Regions from separate parts of the Sphingomonas sanguinis genome, predicted to be linked through region 1. Evidence: riboswitches for the same ligand, from Rfam matches in the RefSeq annotation. Region 1 holds a riboswitch; the other holds the start of a gene.
What was found. A riboswitch is a leader RNA that binds a small molecule or an ion and turns the genes downstream of it on or off. The one in region 1 is predicted to bind thiamine pyrophosphate.
Positions count from the first base shown of each region.

Region 1 (4,191 bases):
AATTTCGCGACCGGCAGCGCCGACGACGCCATTGTCGGCCAATATGCCCGCGAGATCGCGGCGGACGAGGCGGCGCACGTCGCCTTCCTGCGGACCGCGCTGGGCACGGCGGCGGTCGCGCAACCGGCGATCAACATCTCGGGCGATGCCAATGGCCCGTTCACGGCAGCGGCCCGCGCGGCCGGTGTCGTCGGCGCGAACGATACCTTCAACCCCTATAGCTCGCCCACGGCGTTTCTGCTGGGCGCGTATATCTTCGAGGATGTCGGCGTCACCGCCTATAAGGGCGCCTCGCCGCTCATCAGCAACAAGACCTTCCTCCAGGCGGCGGCAGGCATTCTGGCGGTCGAGGCCTATCACGCCGCGATCGTGCGCACGACGCTCTATGCGCGCGGCTATGACGCCAACAACCCGCAACCGTCGTTGATCACCGCCGCCGGACAGATTTCCGACGCGCGCGACAGCCTGGACGGCTCGACCGACCTCGACCAGGGGATCGCCCGGTCCACGATCAACGGACAGCTGGTGTCGAACATCGTGCCGCTCGATTCGAGCGGCATCGCGTTCAGCCGCTCGCCCGCCCAGGTGCTCAACATCGTGTACTTGAACAAGGCGGCCGCCACGCTGGGCGGGTTCTTCCCGGCCGGCGTCAACGGAAACCTGCGCGCCAGCGTGGCGAACTGATCCCCTTTTTCCTCCTCTGGAGAGGATTTGCATCATGAGCGAAGAACGCTTCATTCTCGACGTCATCGAAGAGGCATCCGCCAAGCGCCGGTCCGATCGTCGCCGTTTCATGCGCATGGCCGCAGGGGCCGGTGCGGTCGGCGGCCTGGCGATGCTGGGCGCCTGCGGAGACGATGGCGACAACGTCATCGTCGTGCCGACCCCGACGCCCACCACCACCCCGACCGGTTCGGTCACGGACGCGGACGTGCTGAACTTCGCGCTCCAGCTCGAATATCTGGAAGCGCAATTCTACAGCTATGCCGCGTTCGGCACCGGCCTGCCTTCGTCGTCGCTGGGCGGCATGGGCACGCAAGGCTCGGTCGCGATCAACACCAGCGCCACCAACGGTGCCGGACAGCCGCGCCAGGTCCAGTTCCAGGACCCGATCGTCGCGCAATATGCGCGCGAGATCGCCTATGACGAGATCGCCCATGTCAACTTCCTGCGCAATGCGCTGGGCAGTGCGGCGGTGGCGCAGCCTTCGATCAACCTGTCGGGCGACGCCAGCGGTGCCTTCACCGCGGCGGCGCTCGCGGCGGGCGTCATCACCAGCGGTTCGACCTTCGACCCTTATGCCTCGGACGAGGCCTTCCTGCTGGGCGCGTTCCTGTTCGAGGATGTCGGCGTCACCGCCTATATGGGCGGCGTCAGCCTGCTGACCAACAAGACCTTCATCGAGGCGGCGGCGGGCATCCACGCGGCGGAGGCCTATCATGCCGGTCTGGTCCGCACGACCCTGTACCGCAAGGGGCTGAGCAACACGGCCCTCATCACCAATGCCGGCAAGATTTCGGACGCGCGCGACAGCCTGGACGGATCGGCCGATCTCGACCAGGGGATCGTGGCGACGGTGAACGGCGCGCAGGTGGCGAACATTGTGCCCGCCGACGCCAACGCCATCGCCTTTGTCCGCACCCCCGGCCAGGTGCTGAACGTCGTCTATCTCAACAAGGCGGCGGTGAATGGCGGCGGCTTCTTCCCCAGCGGCCTGAACGGCACGGTCCGCACCAGCGCCGCCAGCGGATAATCTTCTCCCTCCCAAGGGTCTCTGGGCCTCGACCGGTCGCTAGTCCCCTGGCCGGTCGGGGCCTTTTTTGTGGGCGGGTCGCGGCGTTCGGGCGTGCGTGCCTCTCCCCCCGGCGCGAAACCGCTTCTTATCCGCCGTGAAACCGCTTATGCAGGGTCCATCCCCGGGGGAGCGCTGGCCTGCGCTTGAGAGGGGGGCAAGAGCCCCTGACCCGCTGAACCTGATCCGGCTGACACCGGCGTAGGGAGGGAGCGGCCCCATCTCTCATGGTCCGTTTCCTCCGCATGGAGTGGACGACTATGGCAGATATCCCCGCAAAGGCCGAAATCGGCGTGACCACCGGCCCCATTCGTGGCTCGAAGAAGATTCACGTCGGCCCGCTGAACGTCGCGATGCGCGAAATCCATCTCGACCCGTCCTCGGGCGAACCGCCCTTGCGCGTGTACGACACCAGCGGCCCCTATACCGACCCGACCGCGCGCATCGACATCATGGCGGGCCTGCCCCAGATCCGCCGCAACTGGATCGAGGGGCGCGGCGATGTCGAGGCTTATGACGGCCGCGAAATCCGCCCCGAGGATAATGGCCAGCTCGGCCCCGACCGTTCGGGCGGCGTGCCGCAATTCCCGCGCACCGGGCTGAACCGTCCGCTGCGCGCGCGTGCAGGCATGAACGTCAGCCAGATGCACTATGCCCGCCAAGGCATCATCACGCCCGAGATGGAATATGTCGCGACCCGCGAGAATCTGGGCCGCGAGATGCTGCGCGAATATGTCCGCGACGGCGAGAGCTTCGGCGCGAGCATCCCCGATTACGTCACGCCCGAATTCGTCCGCGACGAAGTGGCGCGCGGCCGGGCGATCATCCCCAACAACATCAACCACCCCGAATCCGAGCCGATGGCGATCGGCCGCAACTTCCTGGTCAAGATCAACGCCAATATCGGCAATTCGGCGGTCGCCAGCAACGTCGCCTCCGAGGTCGACAAGCTGGTCTGGTCGATCCGCTGGGGCGCGGACACGGTCATGGACCTGTCGACGGGCCGCAACATCCACGACACGCGCGAATGGATCATCCGCAATTCGCCCGTGCCGATCGGCACCGTCCCCATCTATCAGGCGCTGGAAAAGGTCGGCGGCATCGCCGAGGAGCTGACCTGGGAGATATTCCGCGACACGCTGATCGAACAGGCCGAGCAGGGCGTCGACTATTTCACCATTCATGCGGGCGTGCGCCTGCCCTACATCCCGCTGACCGCGAAGCGCGTCACCGGCATCGTGTCGCGCGGCGGCTCGATCATGGCGAAATGGTGCCTGGCGCATCACAAGGAGTCGTTCCTCTATGAACGCTTCGACGAGATCACCGAGATCATGAAGGCGTACGACATCGCCTATTCGCTGGGCGACGGCCTGCGCCCCGGCGCGATCGCCGACGCCAATGACGAGGCGCAGTTCGCCGAACTCTACACGCTGGGCGAGCTGACCAAGCGGGCCTGGGCGCAGGACGTGCAGGTCATGATCGAGGGCCCCGGCCATGTGCCGATGCACAAGATCAAGCAGAATATGGACAAGCAGCTGGAGGCGTGCGGCGAGGCGCCCTTCTACACGCTCGGGCCGCTAACGACCGATATCGCGCCGGGGTACGACCATATCACCAGCGGCATCGGTGCGGCGATGATCGGTTGGTACGGCACGGCGATGCTCTGCTACGTCACGCCCAAGGAGCATCTGGGCTTGCCCGACCGCGACGACGTGAAGGTCGGTGTCGTCACCTACAAGCTCGCCGCCCACGCCGCCGACCTCGCCAAGGGCCACCCCGCCGCCAAGATGCGCGACGACGCGCTGAGCCGCGCCCGCTTCGAGTTCCGCTGGCGCGACCAGTTCAACCTGTCGCTCGACCCCGACACGGCGGAATCCTACCACGACCAGACGCTGCCTGCGGAAGGCGCCAAGACCGCGCATTTCTGTTCGATGTGCGGCCCGAAATTCTGCTCGATGAAGATCACGCAGGAGGTTCGGGAATTTGCTGCGTCTCGCGCAGCAAATAGCGACCTGCTGGGGGCAGGTCGCGATCCCGAACCTCGGGAATTCGCGGCCAAGCAAAACGCGCCGGTGGAGACCTTCGTCGCGGCCGAGGACGCCGAGGCGGGGATGCAGGAAATGAGCGAGCGGTTCCGTGAGAAGGGTGGGGAGGTTTACCTTCCGGCGGAGTGATAGATATATAGCGATATGGCGAGACGTCTGTGGATCCGAATCATTAGGGATTGGGAGAATCAACCCCTCGCCATTATCGGTCAGGCGCTGTCGATTGTAATCGCAGTATCCCTGGCGGTGTGGGGTGCACCAGCCGCATCACCCAAAATGGCTGCCTTTAAACCGCTGGCAGATGCAAGTTACGCATTGGCTATCACCGTGATGATGGCGTCATTATGTGCTGGT
Region 1 is NZ_CP079203.1:2,281,109-2,285,299, reverse strand. Features, by position in the region: gene KV697_RS10585 (ferritin-like domain-containing protein) at 1-684, shown strand, start outside; gene KV697_RS10580 (ferritin-like domain-containing protein) at 719-1,753, shown strand; TPP riboswitch at 1,914-2,004, shown strand; gene thiC (phosphomethylpyrimidine synthase ThiC) at 2,053-3,966, shown strand; gene KV697_RS10570 (hypothetical protein) at 3,982-4,191, shown strand, end outside.

Region 2 (4,191 bases), 680 kb from region 1:
CATGCGGGTCGGTGACGTTGATCGCGTTGAGCCGCAGGTCGGTCCGCTTGCCGTCGAGCCAGTCGGCCAGATGGACACCGATCGCCAGATCCAGCGTGGCATAGCCCCTGATGCTCTCGTCATTCATGAAGGTCGCATATTGGCGGCCGACATATTTGCCCGCGATGCTGCCGAACAACAGCCCATCGTCATAGGTGCCGCCGCCGCCGATCTGGAACGTCGGGCTGGACACCGCGCGCTTGCCCCGCGTCGGCAGGAAGTCCGCCCCCACCGGCAGGTCGTCGTCGATCCGCGCGCGCAGATACTCGCCCGAGACATAGACGCTGACGCCCTTGGCGGGACGATAGTCGATCTCTCCATCGACGCCGTAAGAGGTCTGCCCCCCGGCATTCAACGTCGAATTGACCAGCGCACCGCCATTGTCGACCACGGTCGCCAGCTGGCGGTTGCGGAATTTGTAGTGGAAGCCGGTGACGGACGCCGACAGGCTGGGGCCGATATAGCGATAGCCCAGCTCCTGCGAGAGCGAATATTCGTTCTTCAGCGCATCCGTGCCGCGCGTCGTGACGACACCGCCATAATAGCTGTCGTACAGCGTGAACTCGTTGGGCGTGCGGAAATTGGTGGTGATGTTGGCGAACAGCTGCTGCCGGTCGTCGATCGCATAATGAACGGCGGCGCGCGGCAGGGCGACGAAGCTGTCGCGGCGAACCGCGCTTTGCGGCCCCGGCAGATAGTTGCGGCCGTTGCGCAGCAGATTGACGCCCTTGAACCCGACATCGACCGTCAGGCGCGGGGTCAGCGCGATGCTGTCGGCCACGAAGACGCTCTTCGTCACGGTGACGGTGCGCTGGTTCTCATAGGCGAGCAGGCGGCCATCGGCGGTGCGGATCGCACGGGCACGATAGCCCCAGCGGTCGGCGGGACGGCCATCGGCATCGACCGAGGTATAGGTCTGCGTCACCCGGTCGGTGCCGTAATCGAACCACAGCCCGGCCGTCAGCCGGTGGATGCCCGCCTGCAAGGTCAGCTTGGCGACCTGCCCCAGGCGCATCTGGTCGCCGGTATAGTTGCCCAGCACCGTCGCCACGCCGTCCACCGCGCCGGGCAGCGCGATCGGCTCGGCCAATTCCTCATTACCCAGGAAGTTGCCGGTGGTCGCCAGCTGGGTGCCATAAGGCGAATTGCCATAGCCGAACTGGAGATAGCTGGTGCCGTCGAACGTCAGCCGGTCGTCCAGCACCAGATGCACCGGCGCCGAGGCATAGAGGTTACGGAACGGCGCGCGGTACAGGCGCCAGTAATTGGTGTCGCCCGGCGTGTAGCGCGCGTCGTAATTGAACCCGCGTCCTTCCGCCTGCCACTCGGCCAGCGTCGGGCTGGGATAGCTGGAGGAATTGGCGTCGTTATAGGACAGCGCCAGGCTGGCGCGATTGCCATTGCCCCATTCGCGCAGCAGCTTGGCGTCGATATGCTGGCGCGTGTCGAAGCCCGCGCCCCGCCAATTGTCCGCGCGGGTGTTGGAATAGGACAGGAACGCCTTCAGCCCGCTATTGCCGATCTCCCCCGTATCGCCCCGGACGAAGACACGGCGCAGATCATAAGAGCCGAGCGCGAGGTCGGCGAGGACTTGGCCCCTCGCCTTGGGATCGTCGAGGGTCAGCGACAACAGGCCACCCGCGCCGACGACGGTCGGCGCGTCGATATTGACCGATCCCGGCGACAGCGCGATCCGGCGCAGATTTTCCGGGTCGGCGAATTGCGACGGATAGGCGTAGTAATAACCGATATCGTTCTGCGGCGCCCCCTCCATCAGCACGCCGATCTCGTCCTGCCCCAGCCCGCGCAGGGTCAGGCTCGAACTGGTCGACAGGCCGTAAGGGTCGCTGGAGGCGACGGTCGCGCCGGGCAGCAGGTTGACGAGCTGAAACGCGTTCTGGGTCGGCGCCTGCTTGATGATGAAGTCGGTCGCGACCTCGCTGACCGCATTGGGTTCGGTCTGGTCGGGCAGCAGCCCTTCGGGATCGCGGTGGCCGATCACGCGAATATCGGCCGACGTGTCGGTGGTTTGCTGCGCCGACGCCGCCACGGGCCAGGCGGCCGACAGCAGCAAAGCGCCATAGCGCACCATCTTATGCTTGCGAGACATCACAACCGGCATCGTCTTTCACGTCCACTTCACGGAGGGACGACGAAAGCACCGCCACCCTCCCTACGCCGGTATGACCCGGATCAGGTTCAGCGGGTCATGGGCTGCTGCCCACCTCTCAACCGCGCGTCAGCGGCCCCCCGGGGATGGCGTCGTCTAGGCGGTTATGCGGTGGCTGCAAATGGTTATCGTGAACGAGGGAAGCCGCCCCGCCCGCCCCCGCGTCAAAAGACGAGGCGGACGGGCTTGCCGGTGTAGGTGACGGTCCGCGCGGCGGGCAGGTCGGCGATACCGCCGGGGGTGCCGGGCTTGACGACGACGATGTTCAACCGGCGCGTCGACACCATGCCGGGGAAGCTCCCCCGGCGCGTACCGATGGTCAGGGTGCGGCGGGCGTCGTCCCAGCTCAGGTCGTAGGTCGCGCGGGCGCCCTTTTCATAGGCATAGGTCTCGTTATCGTCCTCATAGACGGTGAAGCGACCGTTCGCGCCGGGATAGACGCGGATTTCGTACAGCGCGTCGGGCTTTTCGGTCGCATATTGCTGGAGCGGCCCCAGCGGCAGGATCGCGCCCGCCCGGACGTATAGCGGCATGATGTCGAGCGGCACGTCGCGCGACGTCTCGGTGCCGCCCGCCAGACGCTGGTTGGTCCAGAAATCGTACCAGTCGTTGCCCGCGGGCAGATAGGTCCGCACCGCCAACTTCGGCGCCTCGCCCGCCTTCGCAGCGGCGCGGCGCAGTTCGTCGGGAGTGCGCCAGGCGAAGCGCAGGTCGCGGTCGCCGTCGCCCTGATAATATTCGATGCGGATCGGCACGCGCTGCCCTTTGCGCAGCGTCACCTTCGCGCCGTGATAGCGCGACGCCCCGCTCTCCCAATCCTCGACCAGCTTGCGGCCATCGACGAACAGGCGGACGCCGTCATCACCCTGCAGGCCCAGCTCATATTCGCCGTCCTCCGGCGCCTCCAGCACGCCGTCCCAGCGCGCGGAGAAGTCGTTCAAGCTCTTCAGCCCCGGCGGCATCGGCTGCAGCGGCGGCTGCGGCCAACGCTTGTCGATCACCGTGTCGACGACGCGGCCAGCGGGCTTGTCGAAGTTCCGCCCCTCGAAATACTGGCCCGCCAGACCCGGCTTGCCGTCGGCCGTGAACAGCGCGGATGCGGGTACGGTGGCGGCGGGTTCCGGCTCGACATGATACATGGCGCGCGTGACCGGATGGACCAGCAGCGAGCCGCCGAACATGAAGCTGTCGTTCAGCCCATGGACCCGCGCATCGTCGGGAAAGTCCATCGCCAGCGGCCGCATCATCGTATAGCCGCCCGCCGTCACCTGCCAGCCCAGCCCATAGATATAGGGCAGCAGCCGGTAGCGCAGGTTCACCGCGTCCAGCAGCGAGCCGTACATCTGCGGGTCGAGCGACTTGAAGATATAGGGTTCGCGCTCGATGCTGGTTCCGTGGACGCGCATCAGCGGGTTGAACACCGCATATTGGAACCAGCGGGCGAACAGCTCGCGGTAAGCCGGGTTCTTCTCGCCGCCGCTATAGCCGTTGACGAAGAAGCCGCCGGTGTCCTGCGTCCAATAAGGGTTGCCGGTGACGGTCACGTTCACCCCGCCCGCGATCTGGTGGCGCAGCGTTTCCCAGCTAGCTTGGGTATCCCCCGACCAGGAGGTCGCCGCCGTCCGCTGCGCCCCCGCCCAGGCCGATCGGGTCAGAGTCAGCGCGCGCCTGTCGCTGGTCGCCCGCTGCCCCTCATAGGTGCCCAGCGTCGTCATCAGCGTATAGGCGTTCAGATAGCGCGAGAAATCGCCCAGCGCGTTGCGGCCCAGCGACTTGATGTCGTCGACCGCCGCGCGTGCATCGTGCATCGCGGTGCTGACCTCGACCTCGGTCCCGTCCATCCACAGCGCGTCGACGCCTTTGTCGAGCAGGCCGGACTTGGCATATTTGAAATAGATCTGCCGCCCCAGCGGGCTGAACGCGTCATAGACCCGCGCCTGCTTGGATATCCAGTGGAGCGGCGCGAAGCGCAGGCTGTGCTG
Region 2 is NZ_CP079203.1:2,963,134-2,967,324, reverse strand. Features, by position in the region: gene KV697_RS13910 (TonB-dependent receptor) at 1-2,149, opposite strand, end outside; TPP riboswitch at 2,193-2,302, opposite strand; gene KV697_RS13905 (glycoside hydrolase family 31 protein) at 2,374-4,191, opposite strand, start outside.
Region 2: linked by a shared signal. The riboswitch ahead of KV697_RS13910 (TonB-dependent receptor) and the one ahead of thiC (phosphomethylpyrimidine synthase ThiC) in region 1 are both predicted to bind thiamine pyrophosphate.